DNA from 2 places in the Shewanella sp. AC34-MNA-CIBAN-0136 genome. Region 1 is predicted to be linked to the other one. Evidence: riboswitches for the same ligand, from Rfam matches in the RefSeq annotation. Region 1 holds a riboswitch; the other holds the start of a gene.

Region 1 (7,014 bases):
ATCAGTTTGTGACATTAGACCGCTCCTGATGATCAGTTAATGGATATTGATGACATACTTCACATTGTGGGTCTTGACTCATTTGGGCATGCTGCCAGCGTAAATCCTTACCATTAAATCGATGTAGAACACCGTATTGGGTAAAGGTATTGCAGATGTGCTGAAGGCCCACCAGCGCTTGCATACTGGCGATAATACCCACAGCAGGCCCTAGCACTCCAGTTTGAGTACAATTTTGCATAATGGGGGTATCAAGTGGATATAAACAACAATAGCAACCGCTGTATGAATGCGAATGTGTGTGGGAAAAATCGATACAAAATAATTGCCCCTGATATGCACTAATAGCACCACTAACCAAGGTTAACTGATGCTGTACACACATTTGGTTTATCAGTTGCCTCGCACTCACATTATCAGTGCAATCAAACACCACAGGTTTTACCGCAAATCGTTTAAGAAGCTGATTAAAATGCGCTGATGTAACTCGTTGTGCTAGCACATCGATGGTGATTTCAGGGTAAGCGCTACTAAGCACATTTTTTGCAATGCTGACTTTGGCTTTGCCAATATCAGCGGCCCTGAACAGGAGTTGCCTTGGTAGATTGGATAGTTCAACCACATCATGATCAATTAACAGTATTTTCTGAACACCCGCGGCAGCTAGATAATGCGCCACTAAATGCCCTAAGCCTCCAACACCGATGATCACTACAGCGCTATTCATAATGGCAAGCTGCCCAGCTTCTCCAATATCGCTCAGTAACATGGTGCGCGAATACTGAATATAATCTCGATCAGATAAAGTACTCATACGCCCTCCTGAGATAAATTGGCTTTAGGTAAAGGTCGGGTAAGCTGCAACCATTTATGATGCAACGTTCGATAAGCTTTCGCCGGATCGTCAGCAGTAGTCACCGCTCTAACAACAGCAGCATCACCAACGCCGGTATCCGCAATCAACGCCAAATTACTGAGATCGATCCCGCCAATAGCAACGGTAGGATAATGGCGCGCAAATAAACTGGCATAACGTTTAAGTTTACTGAGCCCTTGAGGCGCGGAAGGCATTTGCTTGGTCGTGGTAGCAAAAATATGCCCAAGAGCAATATATGAAGGCGAACATTGGTGGGCTAATAAGGCTTCAAAATAACTGTGACTCGATAACCCTAACGCCATTCCTGTTGCCGCTATCGCGGTTAAATCTGCAGTTGCCATATCTTCTTGGCCTAAATGAACCCCAAACGCACCGTGTTTAATCGCCAGTGGCCAATGATCATTAATAAACAACTGAGCATGATATTCGCGACCGAGTTTGATGGCCTCAATGATATTGGCTTCGAGCGTTAATCGTTCTACTACATGGCTGTCATCAGTATCGATATTAATAGCTAACTTGGCACGATATTGAACCGTCTTACAGCCCGCTTTTAACAATTTTTTAAGCATATCGATATCAGCTACAGCAGGATAAATCCCCAAGGGTTGATGCAGCGATTTAAAACCATTCGGTGCAGCTTGCTTGCACGAATCATCAGCGAGATGCTCAGAAGATACCAACTTGATTGATGGCATCATTCCTAAATCATCAGGCCAACCAGTACGGGCTAAGACACCAGGTCCTTGACCAAGGCTTACGCCTAAAGTGAGTCCCTTATTGACGTAGGCTTTTGCCAGCACAATAGCATCATGAATAACGAACTCATGGGCAATAAAACACGCTATTGCAGATGATAATGTGCAACCACTGCCATGATTATTGGTGGTTGCTATCCGCTGGCTACTTAGCATAAACACCGCATTACTGTGTGTAATACTGGCACCTTTAACGTTTTTACTCACATATACATCTATTGCATATTGTTGCTGCCACTGAGCATCACCGCCTTTAGCGAGCACATTGCATTTAAATGTATCGGATAACAATTTGGCATCGCAGATCATTTGCTGTTGCTGAGCAACCTTGTTATCGACATCACAATATTGCGCTAACGCATACTGAGAACATAAACGTTTCAATTCGTGCTGATTAGGCGTTAGTAAATCAATTAAGCCAATGAGAGGACTAAAATCGAGATCGATAGGATTAAAGTGCGCACCACTACTGGCGACCATGACAGGATCAAGCACCACAAAAGGTACCATCATCTGAGTAGCACGCATTTGAGCTAAACAGCCAGCTAATATGTCCACCTGTGCTTGGGATGCCAACAGGCCAATTTTAATCGCCACTGGCGGCAAATCCACGAGTAAACTGTTGAACTGAGCCAACAACATGGATTCAGAAACGGTTTCAACAAGACTCACACTAACTGAGTTTTGTGCGGTTAATGTGGTTATTACGCTACACCCGTGACACGACAAGTCTTGCAAAGTTAATAAATCAGCTTGAATCCCTGCACCACCACCACTGTCAGAACCCGCTATGGTCCAGACAATGGGTGGGGTTTGCGTTATGGATTCACTGACAAATGTCGATGAATTCATGGCGATTATTCCACCTCAACCGTTAAGTCAGTATCAACTTGTGCGACAGATTTGACGTCATGATAAAGCGCCGATCCCGACGCTTTGAACTCTGCCGACTTTTGTGCCATCGCTTCCGCCGGATTTATGGCTTGAGCCGTATGTTGAGCTTGATAAGCACTAGCGGAAGATACTTCAATCTTAAGTGCTTCAGCTTGTTCAAGATTCGCGGCATATTCACGCACTTCGTGGGTTATTTTCATCGAACAGAATTTAGGTCCACACATTGAACAAAAGTGAGCCACTTTTGCCGATTCTTGTGGTAACGATTCGTCGTGGTAAGCACGAGCGGTATCAGGATCAAGACCTAGGTTATATTGATCTTCCCAACGGAATTCAAAGCGGGCTTTTGATAACGCATTATCACGTACTTGCGCACCTGGATGACCTTTAGCGACATCAGCAGCATGAGCTGCAATCTTGTAGGCAATTAAGCCTTGTTTTACATCTTCTTTATTTGGCAAACCTAAGTGTTCTTTGGGGGTGACGTAACACAACATCGCCACGCCGTACCAAGCCATCATGGCAGCGCCGATACCAGAGGTGAAGTGATCATAGCCCGGCGCAATATCGGTTGTTTGTGGGCCTAAGGTATAAAATGGTGCTTCGTCACAAAGGGCCAATTGCTTTTCCATATTGACTTTAATCAATTGCATTGGCACATGACCAGGGCCTTCAATGATGGTTTGCACATCATATTCCCATGCAATTTTGACCAATTCACCTAAGGTTTCTAATTCCGCAAATTGCGCTTCATCATTGGCATCGGCAATTGAACCGGGGCGCATACCATCGCCTAACGACAATGACACATCGTATTGGGCGCAAATCTGGCAAATATCACGAAAATGTTCATATAAGAAACTTTCTTGATGGTGGCTTAAACACCACTTAGCCATAATTGAACCGCCACGTGACACAATGCCGGTAAGGCGTTTAGCGGTCATGGGTACATAACGCAATAACACCCCAGCATGAATCGTAAAATAATCTACGCCCTGCTCGGCTTGTTCAATCAATGTATCTCTAAATACTGCCCAACTGAGGTCTTCGGCAACGCCATTAACCTTTTCTAATGCTTGATAAATCGGCACGGTACCAATTGGCACTGGCGAATTACGGATAAGCCACTCACGCGTTTCATGAATATAACGCCCGGTCGACAAGTCCATGACCGTATCTGCACCCCAACGGGTTGACCACACCAGTTTTTCAACTTCTTCTTCAATCGAAGATGTCACCGCTGAATTACCAATATTGGCATTCACCTTCACCAAAAAATTACGCCCAATAATCATAGGTTCGGTTTCAGGATGGTTAATATTCAACGGAATAATCGCTCGACCTCGAGCGACTTCATCACGGACAAACTCAGGTGTGATCAGCTGACCAATATGAGCACCAAAAGCCTCTCCAGGCGCTTTTTGGGTTAATACGGTGTCGGTTACTTCAGCACGAGCCATGTTTTCACGAATGGCAATGTATTCCATTTCAGGGGTAATAATACCTTGGCGTGCATAATACATTTGGGTCACGCATTTGCCCGACTTGGCACGTTTAGGCGCGACAAGGGCATCAAAGCGTAAATGATCGAGTCCATCATCGGCTAGTCGCTGTTGGGTAAAGCCTGAACTTGCACCGGTTAATTGCTCTGTATCTTGGCGCTCATCAATCCATGCTTGTCGGATTTTAGGTAAGCCTTCACGCACATTAATATCGGCAAGGGGATCAGAATAAGCACCCGCGCAGTCGTAGACCATAATAGGCGGATTGGCTTGTTTAATGGGTTTTGCATCGGTGCCGCCAATCACGGTTTCAGTTTGATTAACCTGACGCATAGCGACGTTGATATCAGCTCGACTACCCGTTAAATAGACTTTTTCAGAATTAGGATGTTGTAACGGTTTAAGGGTATCAATAAATTGTTGAGCGTTAGCTCGAGTTTGACGACGGTTTGGATTTGACATTAGCAACCTCAATATTAAGAGTAGAGTTGCTTGTCTGGAGAGGTGTTGATAGCAGCAGTAAACAATAAAAAATACTATTGCTTACGTCAATAATCACATAGAAAAATACTAAAGTAATAACGTAACTGGATATATAAACCGATAAAAAACTCGGAGGTAAACGTCCATTTACGGTCTTGTTAATACGTTATTTATCTTCCCAACTATCATGATTATTACGCTTGTTTCCTTCGCAGGTTCTAGCCTGATCAGGTTCAACGGATCCCGAATAAACGGTCTCAGCCATAATGGCACTCCGACAAGATGTCACGCAGTATAAGCAAGTTTTTCGCTAAATAACAAGCACTAAAATAATCATTTCATACAAAAGTTATCAATCCACATGTCAGAAACTGATGCAGTGTCATTGATATCTCCATGATTCATTCATCACCACAGACAGCTATTCATCAAGGTGCGACACTATGTCGCATTCATCATATTTATTAGCAGGTTATAATTTCAAAAAACTGATAAAAACCTTTGAAATATATTCATCAAAGGTTGATAAAATAATAACAAAGGTGATGACGTTGGTAAAAAAAGCAATCCAAACCATTAAATCAAATACAAATTACCCATGGGTTTACTCATCAATTTCATTGGCTGTAATGTTTGCTATTACACCTCAAGTAATGGCTGAGCAGTACGATAAGCAAAATAGTGAAGGCATTGAGCGGGTTGAAGTACATGGACAAAACACGACTAACAAAGACTTACTCGGCTCAGCCCAAAGCTTACTTGAAAAGCAAGGAGTAGACTTTTCTGAAGCAGGTGGCGTATCGGCATTACCGATTTTAAATGGCATGATGGGCGATCGCATTAAGGTGCTCATTGATGGCAGTGATATTACCTCATCATGTGCAAACCAGATGAACCCGCCACTTTCTTATGTGTCAGCCAATCACATTAGTTCGACCCAAGTGGTTGCTGGAGTCTCTCCGGTGAGCGCCGGTGGCGATAACATTGCTGGCGTAATTAACGTCAATAGCTTAACCCCTGTATTTACCGAGAGTGACAATGTGACATGGCAAAGTGGTAACATATCTAGTGGTTACCGAAGTACCAACGACGCTATTCTCGCAGGTGTAAATGCCACTGTTGCAAATAAAACATTAAGCTTTAGTTACCAAGGAGCATTTGAAGACGCTAACAGCTATACCGACGGCCACGGCGATAAAGTACTAGACACCTTATACCAATCACAAAATCATGCATTAGTTGCTGCTTGGCAAGATGACAACCAACAAATTGCTGTCAAATTGACCCATCAACATATCCCCTTTCAAGGTTTCGCTAACCAGTATATGGACATGACGAATAATGACAGTTATGGCGCATTAGTGCGCTATCAACGAACGCTGGAAAATGAAGGCGAGTTCACTGCCCAAGTAAACTGGCACAATGTCGAGCATGAGATGGGTTTCTTTAGCGATGAAAAAACCGGCATGATGCCAATGGAAACTAAGGGTAAAGATTACAGTTACCAACTGCATTGGCTGCTGCCAATCAGTTCAGACAGTACATTATTAATTGGCCAAGAATATTATGTTTATCAGCTTGATGATACATGGCCAGCGATTGAAGGTTCTACCATGATGGGCCCCAATGACTACGTCAATATCAATGATGGCGAACGCCAACGTGCTGCACTTTATGGCGAGTGGCAACAAACACTTAATACTCGTTGGTGGCTGTCTGCAGGTGTTCGTTATGAATACGTATCAACCAGCACAGGTGAGGTTCAACCTTATAACACTATGAGTATGATGGGCATGACCAATGTTAATGCCATGGCCGCAGATGAATTTAATAGCCTATATCGAAAGCACAATGACAATAACATCGATGCCACCCTTCTAGCTCGCTATCAACTCAGTGATACTGAAGTGATAGAACTTGGTTTAGCCCGAAAGAACCGCGCCCCAAATTTATATGAGCGATACAGTTGGGGCCAAAGCACCATGTCGACGACTATGATTGGCTGGTACGGCGATGCAAACGGCTACATAGGTAACCCAGACCTTAGTGCAGAAACTGCACATACATTGAGTATGGCTTACAAGCGAGTACAAGATGATTTAGCATTTAGTGCAACAGCTTGGTATAGCGACATCAATAATTATATTGATGCTAATGTGGTCAGCAGCTTTAATCGCACAAGCATCGATAGTAATCGTCGTCATATTTTACAGTTTGCAAATGTGGACGTGACCTTGTTTGGTGCACGCATAGATGCTGAATATCAAATAACAGAAAACCGCAGTGGTAAATGGCTCCTTAACGCTAATATCAGTGCCACGCGCGGCGAAAGAGATGACAATGACCAAGCGCTGTATCAAATAAAACCTTTGCAAACTAAGCTAGCTTTACAACAACAGCTAGGCGATTGGCAAAATAGTCTCAGTTGGCTATGGGTTGCGAGTAAAGACCGCGTGGATGAACAGCGTTTAGAAAACACAACTGACAGTTACACACTGCT
Region 2 (7,014 bases), on a different contig from region 1:
CCTTCTGTATGTTTAATCACATTTAAAAACTGTTGATAAAATCCACTTAGTGTCTGCATAAATAATCCTAGCTGAAATCGTTGTTGTAATAATAGACCCGCTGAAGATTAAAATTATTTCAGCTTTGGAGACTAACGGATAAAAATAGATATTATTTGTCTAAGTGTAATTCAGTTAAATCTTCTACTAATTCAGCTAATTTTTTATCAAAGTGCTTACGTTGTTTTTGACTAAATGTTTGATTAAGCGTAATCAACATTGAGCCAAACTTACGGGTGTTTTCGGTAACATTATCGCGATAAACCTCTGATTTCAGTTCATCTGGCGAGATCATTAATAATTTCATTTGTTGGGTAAAATAATCAGTTTGCTGACGGCGTTTCAGTGCTTGTTCAAATTGACTTAGCCATTCATGGCGATACTCAAGCCACATGTCTAACGTGGCTAAACGCTGCGTATTAGCTTGATGAATAATGTTTTTTTGTTCATCTGTAGCATCGCCAGTCCATTCAGATAATTGCTCGGCGATTCTTTTATCTGAGTCTTTTATCAATTCAGCTTGATCTTTGCCGGCGTATTCTTCGATTAATTCTTGTTGTTCTTTTTTTAGCTGCGCCAGTATCTGATCAACTTGTCCATCAGATAAGCTCGCCATAATAGGTAACAGATCAGGCATAACAAAATCGAAAATTCGGGACCAATGTGCCTTCGCCATTGACACTTGGTTAAGCCATAGCTCTGGGGTCATTGTTTGTTGATTAGTCAATGTCGATAATAAAGACAGTTGATCACGATAACGCGGTAATTCTTGTTGGCGATGCCAGACTAAAAACGATTCAATAATAATATCAAATTTATCTTGCTGTTCTGAGGTTAACTCTACGTACTCTTCAACTTCCCACTCTATCGCCCAATCCAGAAAGAAATAGCTTACTTTGGTTGAGCAGCCGACAAAAAATAAGCTACTTAACAGTAGGATAATCAATTTTTTAGACACAGATAATTCCTTTATCAAAATTTATATCAAATCCAGTAATGATGTGATCAATCAGAGTCACTCAGATTTTTCAGTTTGAGACGCATTGTTGAAAGAATGGTTGTTCCCTTATGAAACAATGCAACAAAAAATAGAAAGTCTGAATGACTCCCGCAGGACGGGTTTCAGAACCTTCTATGCTGCTTAATATGATTTTGACGTAGAAAAACTATGTCTATAATCTTATTACTTGTCTAGTAGGCGCTGAATGACCAGATATTTATTAGAACTGGTATTACTTCACTTATACTTTATCAGAAGCTTATACTTTATCAGAAGCTTGTACTTTATCAGAGCATATTAGCAAGTGATTAATGTAAAATACTTTGTAAAGTATTGTAAGTATTGTGTAGATTTTTGCGGTTCTTTGGCTGCCATTAATAACGCCCACATTGCCGAGAATAACCAAAAACAATTTATTGCGGCGGGTAATGCCGCTTTGGCCGCAGACACATCGGTGAGGCTAGCAACCTGACAATATTGCATAATCACGTTATCGATTAATTGGTTAGCTTGCATCGTTGATAGTTGATGATTAGCCACGACGCTGGCTAAATCGAACAACGGATGGCTCGCCACAGCATATTCATAGTCTATACAAAGCAGTTGCTGAGGGGCACTGCCGCTAAGCAGTAAATTGTGTGGAGTTAAATCTCGATGACAAAAAGTCGGCAGCAACACACAGGCTTCTAACTGCGATAACCAATGTCGAACAAGCCCATTTAAGCGTAACAATTGCTGCCTCGCATCATGCCATTGTGGATCTGTTTGCGACCCCGTTAATGAATCTAATTGGTATGCATATTGTTGCCATTGCTCACTAACGGTAATGCTTTTCTCCGGCACCGGCAACACACTGAGTTTACAAAATAATGCACTAAGCAAAGGAACGGCATCCACAGCCGCAATGGATTGATTTGTCGATTGCCCAAGCGATAAGTGACTGCGCATTGAGGCAAATATCGACCAGTCTGTCTCTGGTTGATCAATAAACTCACTCAGATACACTTGCTTATCATCACTGACCCAAATCAATGCAGGTGCAATGTTAGCCACAATTGCAGCTTGCCAACATTCAACTTCAAGCGCTCTATCGCACCAATTACTGTGAGGCTGATTTACTCGTAAGACCTTATCGCCATCTTCACAAGATAACTTAATATTAACATTACTGATCCCTGTGTTAAGAAAAGACACCGCAGTACATTGCGTAGCAAGCTGCTGAAATAATGTGGTTGGCATGGCTTTGTTGATTATATTAAGCACATCGATAGGTAGAGATAACAACGGCTGGGACATCAAATATTTACTCTAATAAAATGATATTATGGTTGGTTATGCACCAACCACCTCTTGACTCGTATTGTGTTGCGCTATTATATGATGACGATATTTCTTTCGCCACATCATGTATCCGCCAACGGCCATTGCGACGTATAAAACAAACAAACCCGATGTCAGCATTAAGCCTTTTTGGAAGTAAAGGTAAATAGACACAAAATCAATGACGACCCAATAGAGCCAATTTTCCAGCACTTTTTTCGCTACTAGATAGGTTGTAACGATAGCAAAACAAGTGGTTGCCGCATCGATATAGGGAAACGCGGCCGACGTGTAATGAGCCATTAAATATCCCACCAGCATAGACACTAATGATGTCGCGCCGATAAGCCGAGCGTGAGTACTCCAAGACCAACTGGTAATATTAAGGTGATTGGTTTCTATGTTGTGCTGAGTACCATTATGCAGCTCAGAATTGTGCAAATTGCTTTGCTGAGAAGGTGGCACGTGCAACCACAGCCAATAACCATATACCGCCATCCCCATATAATAAATATTAAGGACTGACTCCATCAATAACGATACATTCCAAAATAGTACAGTGTAAATGGCGGTACTAATAAATGCTGCCGACCAACACCAGATGTTAGTCCGCATAGCAAGAATTAAGTAAGCAAGCGCTAGCATAACGGCAACAGCCTCCCAAAACGTCATTAATGACGCTTCACTAAAGGCTTGTTGTAGCGTTATAAATAGATCATTCATTGTGGTTATTCGCTATGAGCTAGGTTGAGCTCACCACCGATAAATTTACACACAAAAACAGCTTTACCCCACTTTTGATGTGCGGCTTGCATTTCAACGGCTAGCATCGACATTACATCAGCATACTCGCCACAGACTTGGGTTGCCATCGCGTTAGTCACTCGTTGAATATTGTCATAACTATCCACTCTTCCGATAAACCATTGGATAGGATCGAGATAGTTTTCATTGAACGGATACATACTGATTTCTGCAGTTAACTTCATTTCTATTCCTTAATAAAAACCGCTGCAACAAAGGCTACAGCGATTTTGTGTCATTACATAAATTGAACTTCTAATGTCACACCAATTTGGCGCGGATCACCGTAACGAATATATTGTTTATCGACCCAATCTTGATCTGGTTCGTTGCCAAAGTAAAAGCCTCGCACACCATATTGTTCATCAAACAAATTGCGGCCCCATAAATATGCCGACCATGTTGGCGTTTCATAGCCTAAACGGGCGTTATAAATGGTATAGGCTTCTGACTGAGATTCATTGCTGTCAGAATAATAAAACTGGCTTTTACCACTGGCATTCACGTTTGCAAACCAACCAGAATCAGCAACATAAGTCATACCAGCACTGTAAGTAAATTTAGGTGAATGCGCTAAGTCGCGCCCAGATAAATCGACGGTAGAACCGTATTTGTCACTGTATTGATATTGGCCATATTCAGTTTCCAACCAACCGAAACTACCGTAGAACTCAATATTTTCTGTTAAATACCATTTTGCATCGAGTTCCGCGCCATAGTTACTTGAACTGCCAGCATTTTCGGTAAATAGAATAAAACGCTGCGGGCTATCTGGGTCTTGTAAAGAGGCGGCAACTTGTTGGTCTTGGCGGTCCATATAAAATAGCGCCAAGGTAGAATCCACTTCTCCATCAAACCAGCTCGATTTTAAGCCAACTTCATAGTTATACAAAATCTCAGTGTCGAACTGTTTCTTGTCAGACAATTCAGCAGGCAGTGTCATATTAAAACCACCCGCCTTATAACCGCGGGCGACACGAGCATAAGCATTGTGATTAGCATTAATGGCTTTTGACAACGCAATATGGCCGCCCCACATATCTTCTGATGGGGCAAAGTCATCTTTATTGCTGTCACTATAATCACTATCGCGGCGCTCGAAACGCAACCCAGTCGACAATAAGTAATCATCACCTAAATGGCTGTCTAATTGACCAAATATGGCATAGTTTGTCGCCTCATAATTTGACTGCAACACTTCATCTGGCCAGGTGTTGTATTCCGAGTATAAGTCGTTATCTTCTTTCAAATTCATCGCGTATACACCCAATAACCAGTCGGTACTACCGGCGAAGATGCGTCCTGCATCTTTGGATGATAAACGGAACTCTTGGGTAAAGGTTTTACGATCGCCCTTTTTGTCCCAGGTGTAATCATAAACACAAGGTTCAGTACCTGAGGCCGCTCCTGCGTCGTCATACACAGTGCATGCTTTACTCGCCCAATAATCCGAATTGGCCCAATCACCATCATATCCATTATGATGATCAGTTTGCGCAAATGATGTTAATGATGTGAAGTCAAATGCTTGCATACCCGTGTATATGAACTTAACCCCTGCTCCAGTCGTTTTTTGTGTATCAACACCGGGTTGGTCAGTTAAGGTATTACTGCGATTATTATCTAATGTCCACACATCGTAACCATTATCAAAATTGGCATGCAATAAGGTTAAATCAACTTGAAGATCGTCAGTAGCGTACCAACGGAACTTAGCCCTAGCCGTTAACTCATCACGTTCATTGGTATCATCACGGTTAAGATAAAGGTTGTCACGGTAACCATTTTGATTGTGCTGTTCTAGTGATACACGGTAGAGCAATTTACCTGAGTCATTGAGTGGACCAGAGCTAAAACCAGAAAGAGTACGAAGATTGTCATCACCTAAACTGACTTTTGCGCCATGTTCAAATGATTCGGTAGGGTCATTACTTTTTAAGTAAATTAATCCAGCTAGTGCATTAGCACCATATTGAGTACCTTGTGGACCGCGCAAGACTTCAACTTGCTGCATGTCGTACATACTCGACACCATGCCAAGGCCTGATAGGTCGATGTCGTCGACCACAAAGCCAACCGATGAGTTAGGTGCACCTTGATATTGTTCTTGTTCACCGACACCACGAATTTGGAAATATTTAGGACGAGAACTGCCACCAGACCAGTTAAAGTTGGCAATAGAATTGAGCACATCTTCAAAATGTTGCGCCCCTTCGTCTTCTAATTGTTGGGCATCAATAACCGTCACGCTTGACGGCATTTTATCAAGGCTGATATTACTAAAATCAGCATTAACAACAATCACTTCCATTTTTTCATATTCGGGAGTGACATTTTCAACATCGGCCGTTTTAGCCATAACCACAGGCGAGCTTAATGCCACCATTACCGCTAAGGCAATTGGTGTTTGGTGTAACCTAGTAGAGTTTTTCGTGAACATAGGACCTCAAATAGTGATTTTGAGATCCGGCAAGAGTAGCGAATAAGAGGTGCACATAAATAGTGTGGCCCATTCCTACGCCGGTATAAGCCGGATCAGGTTCTAAGGGTTCGTCATACAGACATCTCAGTTCAGGTTTTACTGAACACCCCTTGGCGATCACGATTATAAACTAACTTCACCATGAATACACGAGCAGCGATACAATTTGATAACGCAAAAATATAATTGATTAACTTTATATTAAATCTCAGTAATCATGTCTCTTCAAGTTCTCTGTAGCGTGGCTTAATTTGAGAAAGCTTCGCGCACATAAATCTCAAATCGAATAGCTTGTGTATTGGGCGCTACCGCACCCACTTGCAACTGCTGTTTACCATGTAATTTAACCGACTTCCAACTGCTTGCTTCATCCTCAACTGTAAATCCGCTAGCATCGTACCAAGTGAACTTATATTGTAGACGTAGGTCAGTGCTCGATTTGCTTTGAATTAGCGCAGATGCTTTGATTAAGTCAGCAACCATGACAGATGAAATATCCACAACATTGACATCACTGGCAAAAGAGCTGCTATCGACTCTAACCTGTCCGCTTGAGTCTACCGAAATACCTGCCGTGTTATGCGCACAGGCGCTAAGCAACAATGCTAATGCGAACACAAATATTGACGTTATTTTCATGCTATCTCCTTATTTGCTGTTAATGTAAAGCGTTGACTTAATCTATCAAAAAATGTGCTCTGGCAGTGGCTATCAATTGTTTACGGTTGGTTTGCCAACAGTTCATACTGACGTTAGCCACACGGCGGCCTTGGCGAGTAATTTTACATTCTGCAAAGGTATCTTGATGTAAACCTGCGCGTAAATAGTCAATTGAGAAATCAACAATTTTAGGCACTTTCTTGGCTTGCATAAATACCATTAATTGTACAATTGCCGACATTTCCATAAACCCAGCAATCACTCCGCCATGTATTGCAGGTAAAATCGGATTACCAATGTTGTCATCTTTAGCCGGCAGTCTAAATACCATTTCATCACCAAAACGGGCCACTGACATGCCAATAAATTGTGAGTAAGGTACTTTCTCAAGTAGGTAACTATAATCATTCAGTTCAATGGCACGTTTAACCACATCTTGAACATCTAAACCCTTTTGTGTCTCTATTTGGGTTGGCTCACTCATGATTTCGCCCCCGGTAAATTCCCCATTAACACTTGACGAAACTCTTCGCCGACCATTTCTGGACTAATTCGCATAAAAGAACCCACCGCGTGAGCGATAGGTTCATCAATACTGTCTTGATATGCTATCGCACGGGTAAAAGCAACGCTTGACGATAAACGATAGCATTCAGCAAAGGCATAAACCGACTTATGAGGCTCTGCGGGTTTCATGTAGTCGACACGT

Evidence for each region. Region 1 has a riboswitch for thiamine pyrophosphate ahead of thiC (phosphomethylpyrimidine synthase ThiC). Riboswitches for the same ligand answer to the same signal wherever they lie in the genome.
Region 2: another riboswitch for thiamine pyrophosphate. It lies ahead of AAEY94_RS07105 (TonB-dependent receptor); the one in region 1 lies ahead of thiC (phosphomethylpyrimidine synthase ThiC).

The regions. Positions count from the first base shown of each region.
Region 1 is NZ_JBEOPJ010000028.1:38,616-45,629, forward strand. Features, by position in the region: gene thiS (sulfur carrier protein ThiS) at 1-15, opposite strand, end outside; gene AAEY94_RS19815 (HesA/MoeB/ThiF family protein) at 2-814, opposite strand; gene AAEY94_RS19820 (bifunctional hydroxymethylpyrimidine kinase/phosphomethylpyrimidine kinase) at 811-2,487, opposite strand; gene thiC (phosphomethylpyrimidine synthase ThiC) at 2,493-4,493, opposite strand; TPP riboswitch at 4,702-4,801, opposite strand; gene AAEY94_RS19830 (TonB-dependent receptor plug domain-containing protein) at 5,060-7,014, shown strand, end outside.
Region 2 is NZ_JBEOPJ010000005.1:227,237-234,250, forward strand. Features, by position in the region: gene AAEY94_RS07080 (HvfX family Cu-binding RiPP maturation protein) at 1-59, opposite strand, end outside; gene AAEY94_RS07085 (DUF6279 family lipoprotein) at 152-997, opposite strand; gene AAEY94_RS07090 (phosphotransferase) at 1,337-2,335, opposite strand; gene pnuC (nicotinamide riboside transporter PnuC) at 2,372-3,082, opposite strand; gene AAEY94_RS07100 (hypothetical protein) at 3,088-3,348, opposite strand; gene AAEY94_RS07105 (TonB-dependent receptor) at 3,402-5,603, opposite strand; TPP riboswitch at 5,659-5,766, opposite strand; gene AAEY94_RS07110 (YcfL family putative periplasmic lipoprotein) at 5,892-6,284, opposite strand; gene AAEY94_RS07115 (PaaI family thioesterase) at 6,322-6,789, opposite strand; gene AAEY94_RS07120 (PaaI family thioesterase) at 6,786-7,014, opposite strand, start outside.